3 regions of the Kocuria palustris genome follow, and region 2 is predicted to be linked to each of the others. Evidence: riboswitches for the same ligand, from Rfam matches in the RefSeq annotation. Region 2 holds a riboswitch; each other region holds the start of a gene.

Region 1 (4,521 bases), 590 kb from region 2:
TGGATCCCCAGTTGCACTGTTCTGCCTCTCAGCGCAACTGAGTACCCACTCGGCGTGTGCGGGGAGGCTCAGAAGAGGCGGGACGAGGCGATCTCGGCGCCCTGGGCCAGTGCCTCCAGCTTGGCGGCGGCGATCTGCGGGTGGATGCGCCCGCCCAGACCGCAGTCGGTCGAGGCGATCACGCGCTCGCGACCCACGACCGAGGCGAAGCGCTCGATGCGCTCGGCCACCAGCTCCGGGTGCTCGACCACGTTGGTCGCATGCGAGACGATGCCCGGGATGATCAGCTTGTCCTCGGGCAGGGAGACGTCCTCCCACACGCGCCACTCGTGCTCGTGGCGGGCGTTGGCGGCCTCGAAGGAGAACGCGCCGGCGTTGATCTGCAGCATGGTGCGCACCAGGTGCTTGAACTCCAGATCCGTGGTGTGCGGGCCGTGCCAGGAGCCCCAGCACAGGTGGAACCGGACCTGCTCGGCGGGGATGCCCTCGAGCGCGTAGTTGATCGCCTCCACGCGCTTGGCCGTGAACGCCAGGTAGTCCTCGACCGACGGCTCGGGGTTGATCTGATCCCAGTTCTCCGCGATCGAGGGGTCGTCGATCTGCACGATCAGCCCGGCGTCGGTGATCGCCCGGTACTCCTCGCGCATGGCCTCGGCGCATGCCTGCAGGACCTCGTCCTCGTCGCCGTAGTGCTTGTCCTCCAGGCGCGCGCACGACCCCGGCGAGAGTGAAGCCAGGTAGCCCTCGGACGCGCCCGTGATCTCCAGCGCGCGCTTGAGGTTGGCGATGTCCCGGGCGACGGCCTCCTGGCCGACATAGCGGATCGGGCCCACGAACTCGGGGAACGGCGGCATATTGCCGGTCGAGATCCCGCTGGAGGGGTCGGTGTAGGCGTCCTGGAAGCGCTGTCGGTCACGACGGTCGCCGAAGCTCGTGAGCCGCACCTGACCCGGCTCGGAGCGCACCGCCGTCTGGCTCCAGAGATCGACCGAGCCGGGGCCCAGCCCGTCGAGGCGGTCGAAGATGTAGTGCCACCAGGCGCCGTAGTCGGTGTCCTCGGACATGGCGTGGCCGTACTCGCCGTCGTTGACGACGTCGATCCCCAGGTTCTTCTGGCGCTGGACGACGTCGACGACGGACTCGGTGAGCAGCTGGTCGTAGTCCTGTCCGCCGGTGCGGGCGCGGTTGGCCTCGATCAGCTGATCGGTGCGCGGCAGGGAGCCGGCGTGGGTGGTGAGGATGCGGTTCTCGGAGCGGTGCATGAAGAGGTTCCGTTCTGTGTGAGAGGGGTATCCACTCGGAGGTGGGGAGAGGGGTCAGAAGAGGCGGCTCGAGGCGATCTGCGCGCCCTCGGCCAGCGACTCGAGCTTGGCCATGGCGATCTGCGGGTGCAGACGGCCGCCCAGCCCGCAGTCGGTCGAGGCGATGACGCGCTCGCGGCCCACGACGGAGGCGAAGCGCTCGATGCGCTCGGCCACCAGCTCCGGGTGCTCGACCACGTTGGTGGAGTGCGAGACGACGCCCGGGATGATGACCTTGTCCTCGGGCAGCCCGGCATCCGCCCACTCGCGCCACTCATGGCCGTGACGGGCGGAGGCCGCCTCGAAGGAGTAGCCGCCGGCGTCGATCTGCAGCAGGGGCTCGATCAGGTGCTTGAGCTCCAGGTCGGTCGTGTGCGGGCCGTGCCAGGAGCCCCAGCACAGGTGGAATCGGATCTGCTCCTGCGGCAGCCCGCGCAGCGCGTGGTTCAGCGCCTCGATCCGCAGCTGGATGAAGGAGCGGTAGTCCTCGAGCGAGGGCTCCGGGTTGATCTGGTCCCACGACTCGGCGATCGAGGGGTCGTCGATCTGCACGATCAGCCCGGCGTCGACGATCGCCTGGTACTCCTCGCGCATGGCATCGGCGCAGGCGTAGACGAGCTCCTCATCGGTGGCGTAGTACTCGTTGCTCACTCGGGCGCAGGAGCCGGGGGACAGCGCGGCGATGAAGCCCTGCTCGGCGCCGGAGCCCTCGAGCGCGGACTTGAGGTTCGCGATGTCCGCCTGCACGGCGTCGTGGCCGGTGTAGGTCAGCGGCCCGGTGATCTTGGGCTGGGCCACCCGCTTGCGGGCGGTGAGGATACCGGAGGACTGATCGGCGTAGGCCTCGGCGAAGCGCTGGCGGTCGCGGCGATCGGCGAACGACGTCAGCACGGTATTGCCGGGCGAGGAGCGCCTGGCGCCGGCGTTCGGGTCCCAGCGGTCCTCGTCGGAGGGGCTCAGCCCGCCCAGGCGGGAGAAGGAGTAGTTCCACCAGGCGCCGTAGTCCACGGAGCTGGACATGGTGTGGCCGTACTCGCCGTCGTTGACGATGTCGATGCCGATCTCGGACTGCCGGGCGACGATGTCGCGTACGCCCTGCTGCATGGTGGCCACGAGCTCCTCCCACGAGATCGTGCCGGCCTGGTAGGCATCGTTCGCGGCCAGCAGCTCGGGGGTGCGGGGCAGGGAGCCCACGTGGGTGGTCTGGATGCGGTCGGTGTTCAGCATGCGCGAAGGCACGTCCTTTCCATCGGTCCTGGCGGGAGCACCTCTGCGCTGGGGACGGATCCCCGCATGGTTGCTGCGACGTCTTCGAGCCAAGGTCTCTCGGTCGCTCGTGATGGTGACGCCGATCATCCTGCCATGCCGCGGGCGTCGCACCCAACCCACGAAAGCCGCCGAGTGGATCCCCCGTTGCGCTGTTCGCCCGAACAGCGCAACGGGGGATCCACTCGGCGGGGTGGGGGGGGTGGGGGAACGGAGGGTCAGCGGGGCATCGCTGCCGGGTCGTCGAACTCCTCCGGGGCGCGGAAGCGGGTCACGCCGCGCCGCTTGGCCAGCACAGCGCCGATGATCCACAGGAGAGCGAACAGGCCCGCCGTGAGCAGGATCTGCTGACGCACGCCGGGCACCGTCATGCCCAGGATCACGACGGCCACCATGCCCGCCAGCGCCACGTAGGACAGCACCGGGTAGCCCCAGGCCCTGAGCACGAGCTCGCGGCCCTCGCGCTCGGCGCGGCGGCGCAGCACCAGGTGGGAGACGATCGTCATGGTCCAGATGACGATCAGGGTGGAGCCCACGATGTTGAGCAGGATGCCCAGGATCTCCTCGGCCCACAGGTAGTTCAGCCCGACCGTCACGAAGCCGAAGGCCACCGAGGCCAGCACCGCGGCCACCGGCACGCCGCGGGGGTTGGTCCTGCTCAGCGCGGCCGGTGCCAGGCTGCGGTGGGACAGCGAGAAGATCATCCGCGAGGCGCCGTACAGGTTGGCGTTCAGCGACGACAGCAGCGCGACGGTCACCACGACCGCCATGATGGAGGCGACGGCCGGAAGCCCCGCGGTGTTGAGTACGGCCACGAACGGGGAGGCCAGCAGGTTCTCGTCGTTCCACGGCATGGCCAGGACCATGATGGCCACGGAGCCCATGTAGAAGATCAGGATGCGCCACACGATGGTGCGGATCGCCCGGCCCACGTTCTTCTCGGGGTCCTCGGTCTCGGCCGCCGCCACGGCCACGATCTCGATGCCGCCGAAGGCGAAGGCCACGATCAGCAGGCCGGCGGCCACGCCTCCGATGCCGTTGGGCATGAAGCCGCCGTGGGCGGTGAGATTGGCCAGGCCGGGCGCCTCGGCCGTGGGCAGCAGGCCGATCACGAACAGCCCGCCGATCACCAGGAAGACGACGACGGCGGCGACCTTGAGCAGCGAGAACCAGAACTCGAACTCGCCGAACTGCCCCACGCCGATGAGGTTGATGGCGGTGAAGATGATCATGAAGATCAGCGCGAGCAGCCACTGCGGGGCGATGGGCCAGGCGGAGACCAGGATCTGGGCGGCCGCGGTGGCCTCGGCGGCGATCACGATGATCAGCTGCACCCACCACAGCCAGCCGACGGCGAAGCCCGCGGCCGGGCTGACGGCTCGGCCCGCGTAGACGGAGAAGGCGCCGGAGGTGGGGTGATCGGCGACCATCTCGCCGAGCATGCGCATGATCAGGATGATCAGGAACCCGGCGACGACGTAGGACACGAGCACCGACGGCCCGGCGGCGGCGATGCCTGCCCCCGAGCCGACGAACAGGCCTGCGCCGATGGCCGAGCCGAGGCTCATCATGACCAGGTGGCGGCCCTTCATGTGGGCCTTCAGGTTCGAGTCCTGGGGGCCGTCTGCCCCGGGCGCTGCGGGAGCGGTGGTGCTCTGCGAATGGCGTCCGCGACTGGTCGCGGGCGAGGATCCGGAACCCATGGGGGCCTCCTGGTGGTGAGGGCGCCGGGGGATCGGCCTCGGGCGCCTGTGCTGCACGTCACGATCTGATGGCGACACACTAGGCCACCCCGAGGGCGAGTTCCGGGCCTCGGCGGAAGCCTTCGCGAGCGTCGGACGATGCGCCCCGTGATCCGCGTCTCACGGGTGGGATCGTCCGGCGTGCCTGCGCGCAGCGGGCGGGGGCGTCCGCTGCGCGCAGGTGTGTGACATCAGATCGTCTCGGGGCCCTC
Region 2 (4,521 bases):
CGATCCGAGTCGACCGAGGCCACGAGCCAGTCGCAGGTGGTGGCCGCGAGCGCCTGCCTGACGCCGCCGCGGCCGCGGCCGACGTCGTGGCCCATGAGGGCGTCGTTGAGCACCAGGTAGGAGTTGGCGTCGAAGCGGCCCACGAGCTTGGCGGCCTGATGATCCAGGTAGCTCTCGATCGCATACCGGCCCCGACGGCGCCCCGGCAGCGGCGCCCCCGGATCCTCGCCGGCCTGCGCCGCATTGCCGAAGCGCGCATTGAGGTCCGGTGCCGCGCGGTAGGTGGTGTGCGCGATCCGCCGTGCGATTCCGAGGCCCACGGAGGGGATGACGCCGTCGTAGTAGTCGCCGCCGCGGAAGTCGGGGTCGTTGCGGATCGCCAGGCGCTGCGCCTGGCCCCATGCGATCTGCTCGGCGCTCGAGGCGGCGGTCGAGGCGATCACCGCACAGGCGCGCACCTGCTCGGGGAACGTGGCGGCCCACTCGAGGGCCCGCGCACCGCCCATGGAACCGCCGACGACCAGCCGCCAGGACGCGATGCCCAGCTGCTCGGCCAGGCGCTGCTCGGCGCGCACCGAGTCGCGGATCGTCACCGCGGGGAAGTCCGATCCCCACGGAAGACCGGCCCGCGGGCTGTCCTCCGGGATCAGAGTCGACGGACCCGTGGAGCCGTAGCAGCCCCCGAGCATGTTGATGGCGACCACGAAGAAGCGGTCGGTGTCGATCGCCCGCCCGGGCCCGACCAGTCCGTCCCACCAGCCCGGTGCCTCGGCGGAGACACGGTCGAAGGAGGTGGCGTCCTCGGCGACCCGTCCGCGCGTGACATGGGTGTCTCCGGTCAGCGCATGCGGGACGAGCACCGCGTTGGAGGCGCGGTCGTCGAGCTCGCCCCAGGTCTCGTAGGCCAGCTCGACATCGGGCAGCACGGCCCCGGATTCCAGCCCGAGGTCGCCGATGCGGGCGCGGCGCAACAGCCCCTCGGTGCGGAAGGGCTGCTGCGAGCGCGCGGTCGTGCTCTGGATGGCGGTCACCTCAGACCGCTCCCCCTGCGCCGCGCGCCTTGACCGCGGCGAAGCCGAGCTCCAGGTCCGCGAGGATGTCGTCGATGTGCTCCAGTCCCACGGACAGGCGCACGAACCCCGGGGCGACGCCGGCGGCCAGCTGCTCCTCCGGGGAGAGCTGAGCGTGCGTGGTGGAGGCCGGGTGGATGACCAGCGAGCGGACGTCACCGATGTTCGCGACGTTCGAGTGCAGGCTCAGCGCGTCCACGAAGGCCTGGCCGGCCTCCGAGCCGCCGTCGAGCACGAAGCCGAGGATCGAACCTGCGCCGCCGGGGACGTACTTCTGCGCACGCTCGTGCCACGGAGAGGACTCGAGCCCGGCGTAGGACACGGATTCGACGCCCTCGTGGGCCTCCAGCCAGGTGGCGACCGTCTGAGCGTTGGCGACGTGGCGCTCCATGCGCAGCGACAGCGTCTCGATGCCCTGCTCGATCAGGAAGGCGTTGAACGGGGAGATGGCAGCGCCCATGTCGCGCAGCAGCTGGGTGCGGATCTTGAACGCGAAGGACACGTTGGCCCCGAACGGCCCGTTCTCCCCGAAGACCTCGCCGAACACGAGGCCGTGATAGGACTCGTCCGGCTCCGTGAAGCCCGGGAAGCGATCCGGATAGCGGGTGTAGTCGAAGCGCCCGGAGTCCACGATGAACCCGCCGACCGAGGTTCCGTGCCCGCCGAGGAACTTGGTGGCGGAGTGGATCACCACGTCCGCGCCGTGCTCGAACGGCCGCAGCAGGTAGGGGGTCGCGATGGTGTTGTCGACCATCAGCGGGACCTCGGACTCGTGGGCGATCGCGGAGACCGTCTCCAGGTCCAGGACGTCGTTGCGGGGGTTCGGGATGGACTCCGCGTAGAAGGCCTTCGTATTGAGCTGGACGGCGTCGCGCCAGGCCTGGGGATCGTCCGGATCGGAGACGAACGTGGTCTCGATCCCGAGCCGGGACAGCGTGTGCTTGAACAGGTTGAACGACCCTCCGTACAGCGACGGGCTGGCCACGATGTGATCGCCGGCCCCGGCCACGTTGAGGATCGCGTAGGTGGTGGCCGCCTGACCGGAAGCGACCATGACAGCCGCGGTCCCGCCCTCCAGGGAGGCGATGCGGTTCTCGACGACCTCGGTGGTGGGGTTGGTCAGTCGGGTGTAGATGGGCCCGACCTGGCTGAGCCCGAAGCGACCGGCTGCGGTCTCGGCGTCCGGGAAGACGTACGAGGTGGTCTGCTGGATCGGCAGCGCGCGGGCGCCGGTGACGGGATCGGGCTCCTGGCCGGCGTGGATCTGACGGGTCTCGAAGCTCCAGCCCTGCGGGGCGGAGGGGGTGGGCTGCTGAGCGGACATGTCGGCGACTCCTTGTCTTCCGGGGCCGCGGACCGAGGTCCGACGCACCCGTCGGACCGGGTGCCGTGACCCGCGCTTGCCGTGCCGCGTGCGCGACCGGCCCGGTCCTCACCCAGGGCACCCCACCGCGGAAGGAGGGTTGCCGGCCAGCTAGCTGGGGCTTGTCGCTGGCTCTCGTGACCTGGTTCCCATTCTCGGACGAGCACGGCTCCGGCGCAAACCAGGGTTCCGTGGTCTGTGGAGCCCTCCGTCAGAACAGCAGGGGTCCGGCCAGGAAGCCGACGGCGTCCAGCAGGAAGTGGGCGATGATCAGCGGCATCACGCGTCCGGTGCGGCGGTAGAGCCACAGGAACACCAGTCCCATCACCACGTTGCCCAGCGCCGGACCGACGCCCTGGTACAGGTGGTAGCTGCCGCGCAGAAGGGCCGAGCCGATCAGCACGGCCGGCCACGTCCATCCCACGCGCAGCAGGCGATCGGCCAGGAACACGACGACGATGATCTCCTCCACGAGCGAGTGTCGCAGCGCCGAGGCCAGCAGCAGGATGACCTCCCACCAGGAGGTCCCGCCCGCGTTGGTGACGATCTCGGCGGTGATCCCGAGCTGGCGGCCCGCCTGGTACAGCGCCAGGGTGCCCAGTCCCATGACGGCGAAGAGCAGCGTCCCCAGGCCCAGATCCGCCAGCGGGGCCCGGCGGTCCAGGCCGATCCGGTGCAGCAGCCCACGCAGCTGACCGGCCGAGCCCGCCAGCAGATAGAGCGCCAGCAGCGGCGGGACCAGAGCCAAGAGGATCCCGAGGCTGCGGCGCAGGACGTCGAACAGCGGGAAGCCGCTCTGCGCGGCGTTCATGGAGGCGCTCGACTCGGCGATCGAACTGGTGGACAGCGTCTCGGCGAGGTCGAGGAGCGACCAGAGGGCGCTGGCCCCCAGCGAGACGCCCAGCACGAGCAGGATCTGCAGCCACAGATCGGCGCGCTGGGAGCCGAACGACGGGTGTGACGTCTCAGGGGCACGTGCTTCGGTCATGAGGACCATTGTCGGCGGGCGCCACGACAGCACAAGGACGCCGGCGCGTCCGGCCAGCACCTCGCTGTACTGTCTGCCGGGCTTCCTACGATGGGCGCCATGACCTCCCAGAACTCGGATCTTCCGCTCGCTCCCCCGTCGGCCGTGCGTCGCGACCACGTCCGCGAGTTCCACGGCGATGCCTTCCTGGACCCGTACGAGTGGCTGCGGGACAAGGAGTCCCCGGAGGTCATCGCGCATCTGGAGGCCGAGACCGCCTACGCCGAGTCCGCCACCGCCCAGCTGGCCCCGCTGCGCGAGCAGCTCTTCCAGGAGGTCCGGACCCGCGTGCAGGAGACGGACCTGTCGGTGCCGTGGCGGCGCGGCGACTGGTGGTACTTCACGCGCACCGTGGAGGGCGGGGAGCACTCGGTGCAGTGCCGCGTCCCGGCTGCTGAGGAGGGGTGGGAGCCGCCGCAGATCGTGGCAGGCCAGTCCCTGCCCGGCGAGCAGACCCTCCTGGACGGCAACGCCCGGGCGCAGCCGCACGAGTTCTGGTCGCTGGGCGCCTTCGACATCACCCACGACGGCACCCGGATGGCCTGGGCCGAGGACACCACCGGGGATGAGCGCTTCACGGTGCGCGTCCACGACTTCGACGCCGATCGGACGCTCGACGACGAGATCCCCGAGACCTCCTACGGCGCCTTCCTCTCGCCCGCCGGAGACGCCGTCTTCTACACCGAGGTCGACGACACCTGGCGGCCCTGGCGCCTGCGCCGGCACGTGCTCGGGACCCCGCTCGAGCAGGACATCACCATCGCCCAGGAGGACGACCCCGGCCTGTGGCTGGGGGCCGAGCTCTCCTCGGACCGGCGCTGGCTCGTGCTCGAGGCCGGGTGCTCCGAGTACTCCGAGGTCTCGATCCTGCGCATCGAGGAGGCCGGCGAGCAGGCCCCACAGGTGGTCGTGCCGCGCGGGGCGGGCGTTCTCGCCTCGGCGGAGCCCGTGCGGATCGACGGCCGGGACGTCGTCCTGCTCCAGCACGATCGCCAGGCTCCGGATGGACGCCTGAGCCTGATCGAGCTGTCGGACCTGCCCGGCGAGTCGGCGGAACTGCC
Region 3 (4,521 bases), 1.3 Mb from region 2:
AGATCCTCTCGAATCCGCGGCGCTACGCCGTGGACCTGCGCCGGAGCCCGATCACGATCCACGTCGTACGCCGGCTGGACGAGCTCGGGATGCTCCCAGCGATCCTCCGCGATCATGACTGAGGCCCCTCCTTAGCGAAGGGCCCCTGATGGACATCCAGAAGATGCTCGCCAGGGGCCCTCTATCTGCCGGCCTGCTCAGCTCTGCGACAGATCCCGCGACGGGGTGTCCGCCGTGGACGGCCTGCCCACGTAGGCCCCGCGGTACTTGGCCGCCGGGTGGGTGTCGAGCACCTTGGTCTGCCCGGCGCCGTAGACGTTCTCGCGCAGGGTGGGCCCGTCGTAGTCCGTGCGGTAGCGGCCGCGCTTCTGCAGCTCCGGGACCACGTGCTCCACGAAGTCCTCGAACGAGCCCGGGGACACGTGGTAGGCCAGGTTGATCCCGTCCAGCCCGCCCTCGTCGATCCAGGTCTCGAGCTGATCGGCCACGGTCTGCGGCGAGCCCACGACCACATCGCCCATGCCGCCGATCGCGCAGTGGCGGGCGATCTCCTCGCGGGTCCACTGCTTGGCCCCGTCCTGCATGGTGAACGGAGTGAGGAAGGACTGGATGGCCTCGGTCTTGACGTAGTTCAGGACCTCGTCCTCCTGGAACTTGGACAGATCCAGCCCGGACCAGCCGCCGATGATGGCCTGCGAGGCCTCCAGGTTGGCATAGCTCTGGTACTCGCGGTACTTGGCCTGGGCCTTCTCGTCGGTCTCGTCGACCACGACGGAGAGCATCGCGTAGATCTTCACGTCGTTCCGATCGCGCCCCTCGGCCTCGACCTTGTCGCGGATCCGGTCGGTCATGTACCGGGTGAGGTCCGGGCGCAGGGCGCCGATGAACACGGCCTCTGCGTGCTTGCCGGCGAAGGCCTGACCGCGCGAGGACGCCCCGGCCTGGAAGATCAGCGGCGTGCGCTGCGGGCTGGGCTCGGTGAGCGCCGCACCCGGCACCGAGAAGTGCTTGCCCTGGTGCTGGATCGGGTGGACCTTGGCCGGATCGGCGTAGATCCCGCGCTCCACGTCCTTCACGACGGCGTCGTCCTCCCAGGAGCCCTCCCACAGCTTGTAGCAGACGTCGAGGAACTCCTCGGCGAGCTCGTAGCGCTCGTCGTGCTCGATCTGCGTGGGCAGACCCTGGTTCTCGGCGGCCGAGGGCAGGTAGGAGGTCACCACGTTGAAGCCCACGCGCCCGCGGGTCAGATGATCCAGCGTCGCGTACTTGCGGGCCAGCGTGTACGGCTGCTCGTAAGTGACCGCGCTGGTCACGCCGAAGCCGAGGTTCTGGGTCACCGCGGCCATGGCGGAGATCTGCATGAACGGATCGTTGACCGGGACCTGCGCGCCGTCGGCGATCGAGGGGGCGGCCGAGTTGCGGTAGATGTCGTAGATGCCAACCACATCGGCCAGGAACAGGGCGTCGAAGCGGCCCCGCTCGAGCACCTGGGCCAGGTGCGTCCAGTACTCGATCGTGTTGTACTCCGTGGCCCGCGAGCGCGGGTGGCGCCACAGCCCGAAGCTCTGGTGATCCACGCAGGTCATGTCGAAGGCGTTCAGGGAGATCCGCTTGGCCATAGAAGGCTGCTCCTGAGAAGTACAGACCCACGCCCCGTGCGCCGCTCATACCGCGGCCAACCTGCGGGTCCAGCGCGTGCGTGCGCCGTACTTGCCGCACGCGGTCTAGCGAGCGGCCCGATCCTCACCTGGGGCACCCCGCTACGGGAGAGGGTTGCCGTCCGGCCAGCCAGGGCTGTGGGCCGGAACTCTTGATCGTGTGAGCGTCATCACATGCACACCTGAGGCGACAGTGCGAAGCCCGTGCCGCGCGTTGCCCCGCTCGTCCTCCGATTTGCTGTCTCCCCGGACCAGGGCATTGAATGACCCCCGGTTCCCATCCGGAGCGGCCGAGAGACCTGGCTCGTCGACGCCGCAGCAACCAGTGCCGTCCATCCGCGGCACAAGGTGCTAATGCCAGGACCGATGGAGTGATGTGATGATCTCTGCACCCCCGTCCGCCCTGAGCACGGTCGATGCCGCCTCCCTGACCTTCGACCGGGTCGGCAAGTCCTTCCCGTCTTCCGGGGGCCGCCGGCGCGACGTCCTGGCCGATGTCAGCTTCGAGGTCCGCCCCGGGGAGATCGTCTCCGTGCTGGGCCCGTCGGGCTGCGGCAAGTCCACCCTGCTGCGCGCGGTGGCCGGTCTCGGCACCGCCACGGCCGGCCGGGTCCTGATCGACGACGCGCCCGTGCGCGGCCTGGACCCCCGCTGCGCGGTGGGCTTCCAGGAGCCGCGGCTGCTGCCGTGGCGCACCGTGGCCCGCAACGTGGCGCTCGGACTGCCGCGCGGCGTGCGCGGCCTCGAGGCCGAGCAGCGGGTGGCCCACCTGCTCGAGCTGGTCGGGCTGTCCAGGCATGCGGAGGATCGCCCGTCGGAGATCTCCGGAGGCATGGCGCAGCGGGCCTCGCTGGCTCGGGCGCTGGCGCGCAACCCGCAGGTGCTGCTGCTCGACGAGCCGTTCGGCGCGCTCGACGCACTGACGCGCCTGAAGATGCAGGACCTGCTGCTGGAGATCCACGCCGCCGATCCCACGACGGTCCTGCTGGTCACCCACGACGTCGAGGAGGCCCTGGTGCTCTCCGACCGCGTGGTCGTGCTCGGGACGCCGCCGGAGGGCGGGCCGGCGGGCATCCAGGAGATCCTCACGGTCGACTCGCCGCGCCCGCGCCATCGCGATGATCCCGAGCTGACGGGTGCCCGCAGGCACCTGCTCGGCCTGCTGGGCGTGGAGGCATGAGCGGGCTGACGCGTCGTCGCCTGCTGGGCCTGGCCGCCGTCGGGGCCGCCGCCGCGCCCCTGTCCGGGTGCGTCATGGAGGGCGAGGGCCCGGGCCGCGGCATGGCCGCCGGCTCGGACACCGAGATCTACCTGGACTACGCGACCTACAACCCGCTGTCGCTGATCATCCGCGAGAAGGGCTGGCTGGAGACCGTCGCCGCCGAGGGCGGCCAGGAGGTCCACTGGACGTTCTCGGCCGGGTCCAACAAGGCCAACGAGTTCCTGCGCGGCGGGGCGATCGACATCGGCTCGACCGCGGGCTCGGCCGCGCTGCTGGCGCGCACCAACCGCTCCCCCATCCGCGCGATCGACATCTGCTCCCAGCCGGAGTGGGCAGCACTCGTGCGCACCGCGGACTCGCCCCTGCGCTCGGTCGAGGATCTGCGCGGCAGGTCGGTGGCGGCCACCAAGGGCACGGATCCCTACTTCTTCCTGCTGCAGGCGCTATCAGCGGCGGATATGGGCTTCGACGAGACCACCGTGGTCAACCTCCAGCACGCCGACGGCCGCTCCGCCCTGACCAGCGGGCAGGTGGACGCCTGGTCCGGGCTCGACCCGATCATGGCCGGCGCCGAGCAGGACGGGGCGGTGCTGTTCCAGCGCGACCTGGCCTTCAACACCTATTGCTTCCTCAACGCCCGCGAGCTGTTCCTGGAGATCAACCCGCGCGGGGCCCAGATGGTCGTGGACGTCTACGCCCACGCCCGCGCCTGGGCGCTGGAGAACCCCCAGGAGGGCATCGCGATCCTGGCCGAGGCCTCCGAGATCGAGACGACGACGGCCGAGCGGGTCTGGGAGCGCACGCACCTTGACATCGACCCGGTCCCCGGCGACGACCAGCTCGAGGTCCTCGAGCGCATCGCCCCGATCCTCGTGGAGACCGGTGACGTCCCCGACCTGGAGACCGTCCAGAAGGCCATCGACACCATCCTCGACGCGCGGTTCGCGCAGGAGGCCAGCGCCCATCGCGCGGCCGAGATCATCGAAGGGCACAGCGCATGAGCGTCACGACCACCTCCGCACCAGCCTCCGAGGCTCCGGAGCCCGCGGGCTCCGACCGTCCCGGCTCCCAGCGTCCGGACTCGCAGCGCTCGGTCCGCACCCCCGCCCCGCGGGGCTCCATCCTGCGCAGCCCCTGGGCCCGGGTCGGCCTGGGCCTGCTGCTGCCGGTGGCACTGCTCGCGCTGTGGCAGCTGCTGTCCACGAACGGCACGTTCTCCCCGGTGCAGCTGCCGCGTCCCCTGGCGGTCCTGCAGGCCGGTGGCGAGCTGCTGGCCGACGGGGCGCTGTGGACCCACATCGGGATCTCGACCCAGCGCGTGGTCGTCGGATTCGTGATCGGCTCGCTGCTCGGGCTGGCCGTGGGCGCCCTGATCGGGCTCTCCCCCTGGGCCAGCGCCCTGGGCTCGCCGCTGATCGGGGCGCTGCGCGCTGTGCCGTCGCTGGCGTGGGTGCCGCTGCTGCTGCTGTGGATCGGGATCGGCGAGAACTCCAAGGTGACCCTGGTGGCCATCGGCGCGTTCTTCCCCGTGTTCACCACGGTCTCGGCCGCTCTGCGGGAGGTCGACCGCCATCTCGTGGAGGCCGCCCGATCCTTCGGCTTCTCCGGTCTGCGCCTGCTGCTGACCGTCCAGCTGCCGGC

Evidence for each region. A riboswitch is a leader RNA that binds a small molecule or an ion and turns the genes downstream of it on or off. The one in region 2 is predicted to bind S-adenosylmethionine.
Region 1: it holds a riboswitch for S-adenosylmethionine, as region 2 does, so the genes downstream of both, JOE55_RS06105 (cobalamin-independent methionine synthase II family protein) here and JOE55_RS03455 (bifunctional o-acetylhomoserine/o-acetylserine sulfhydrylase) in region 2, are expected to answer to the same signal.
Region 3: it holds a riboswitch for S-adenosylmethionine, as region 2 does, so the genes downstream of both, JOE55_RS09335 (ABC transporter ATP-binding protein) here and JOE55_RS03455 (bifunctional o-acetylhomoserine/o-acetylserine sulfhydrylase) in region 2, are expected to answer to the same signal.

Annotation. Positions count from the first base shown of each region.
Region 1 covers NZ_JAFBCR010000001.1:1,388,765-1,393,285, reverse strand. The annotation lists gene JOE55_RS06110 (cobalamin-independent methionine synthase II family protein) at 69-1,262, opposite strand; gene JOE55_RS06105 (cobalamin-independent methionine synthase II family protein) at 1,317-2,528, opposite strand; SAM riboswitch class I at 2,545-2,647, opposite strand; gene JOE55_RS06100 (amino acid permease) at 2,786-4,270, opposite strand; gene JOE55_RS06095 (glucose-6-phosphate dehydrogenase) at 4,501-4,521, opposite strand, start outside.
Region 2 covers NZ_JAFBCR010000001.1:795,483-800,003, forward strand. The annotation lists gene metX (homoserine O-acetyltransferase MetX) at 1-1,031, opposite strand, end outside; gene JOE55_RS03455 (bifunctional o-acetylhomoserine/o-acetylserine sulfhydrylase) at 1,033-2,394, opposite strand; SAM riboswitch class IV at 2,462-2,576, opposite strand; gene JOE55_RS03460 (CPBP family intramembrane glutamic endopeptidase) at 2,645-3,430, opposite strand; gene JOE55_RS03465 (S9 family peptidase) at 3,521-4,521, shown strand, end outside.
Region 3 covers NZ_JAFBCR010000001.1:2,094,211-2,098,731, reverse strand. The annotation lists gene JOE55_RS09345 (Fic family protein) at 1-122, shown strand, start outside; gene JOE55_RS09340 (LLM class flavin-dependent oxidoreductase) at 198-1,619, opposite strand; SAM riboswitch class IV at 1,702-1,816, opposite strand; SAM riboswitch class I at 1,933-2,039, shown strand; gene JOE55_RS09335 (ABC transporter ATP-binding protein) at 2,038-2,838, shown strand; gene JOE55_RS09330 (aliphatic sulfonate ABC transporter substrate-binding protein) at 2,835-3,881, shown strand; gene JOE55_RS09325 (ABC transporter permease) at 3,878-4,521, shown strand, end outside.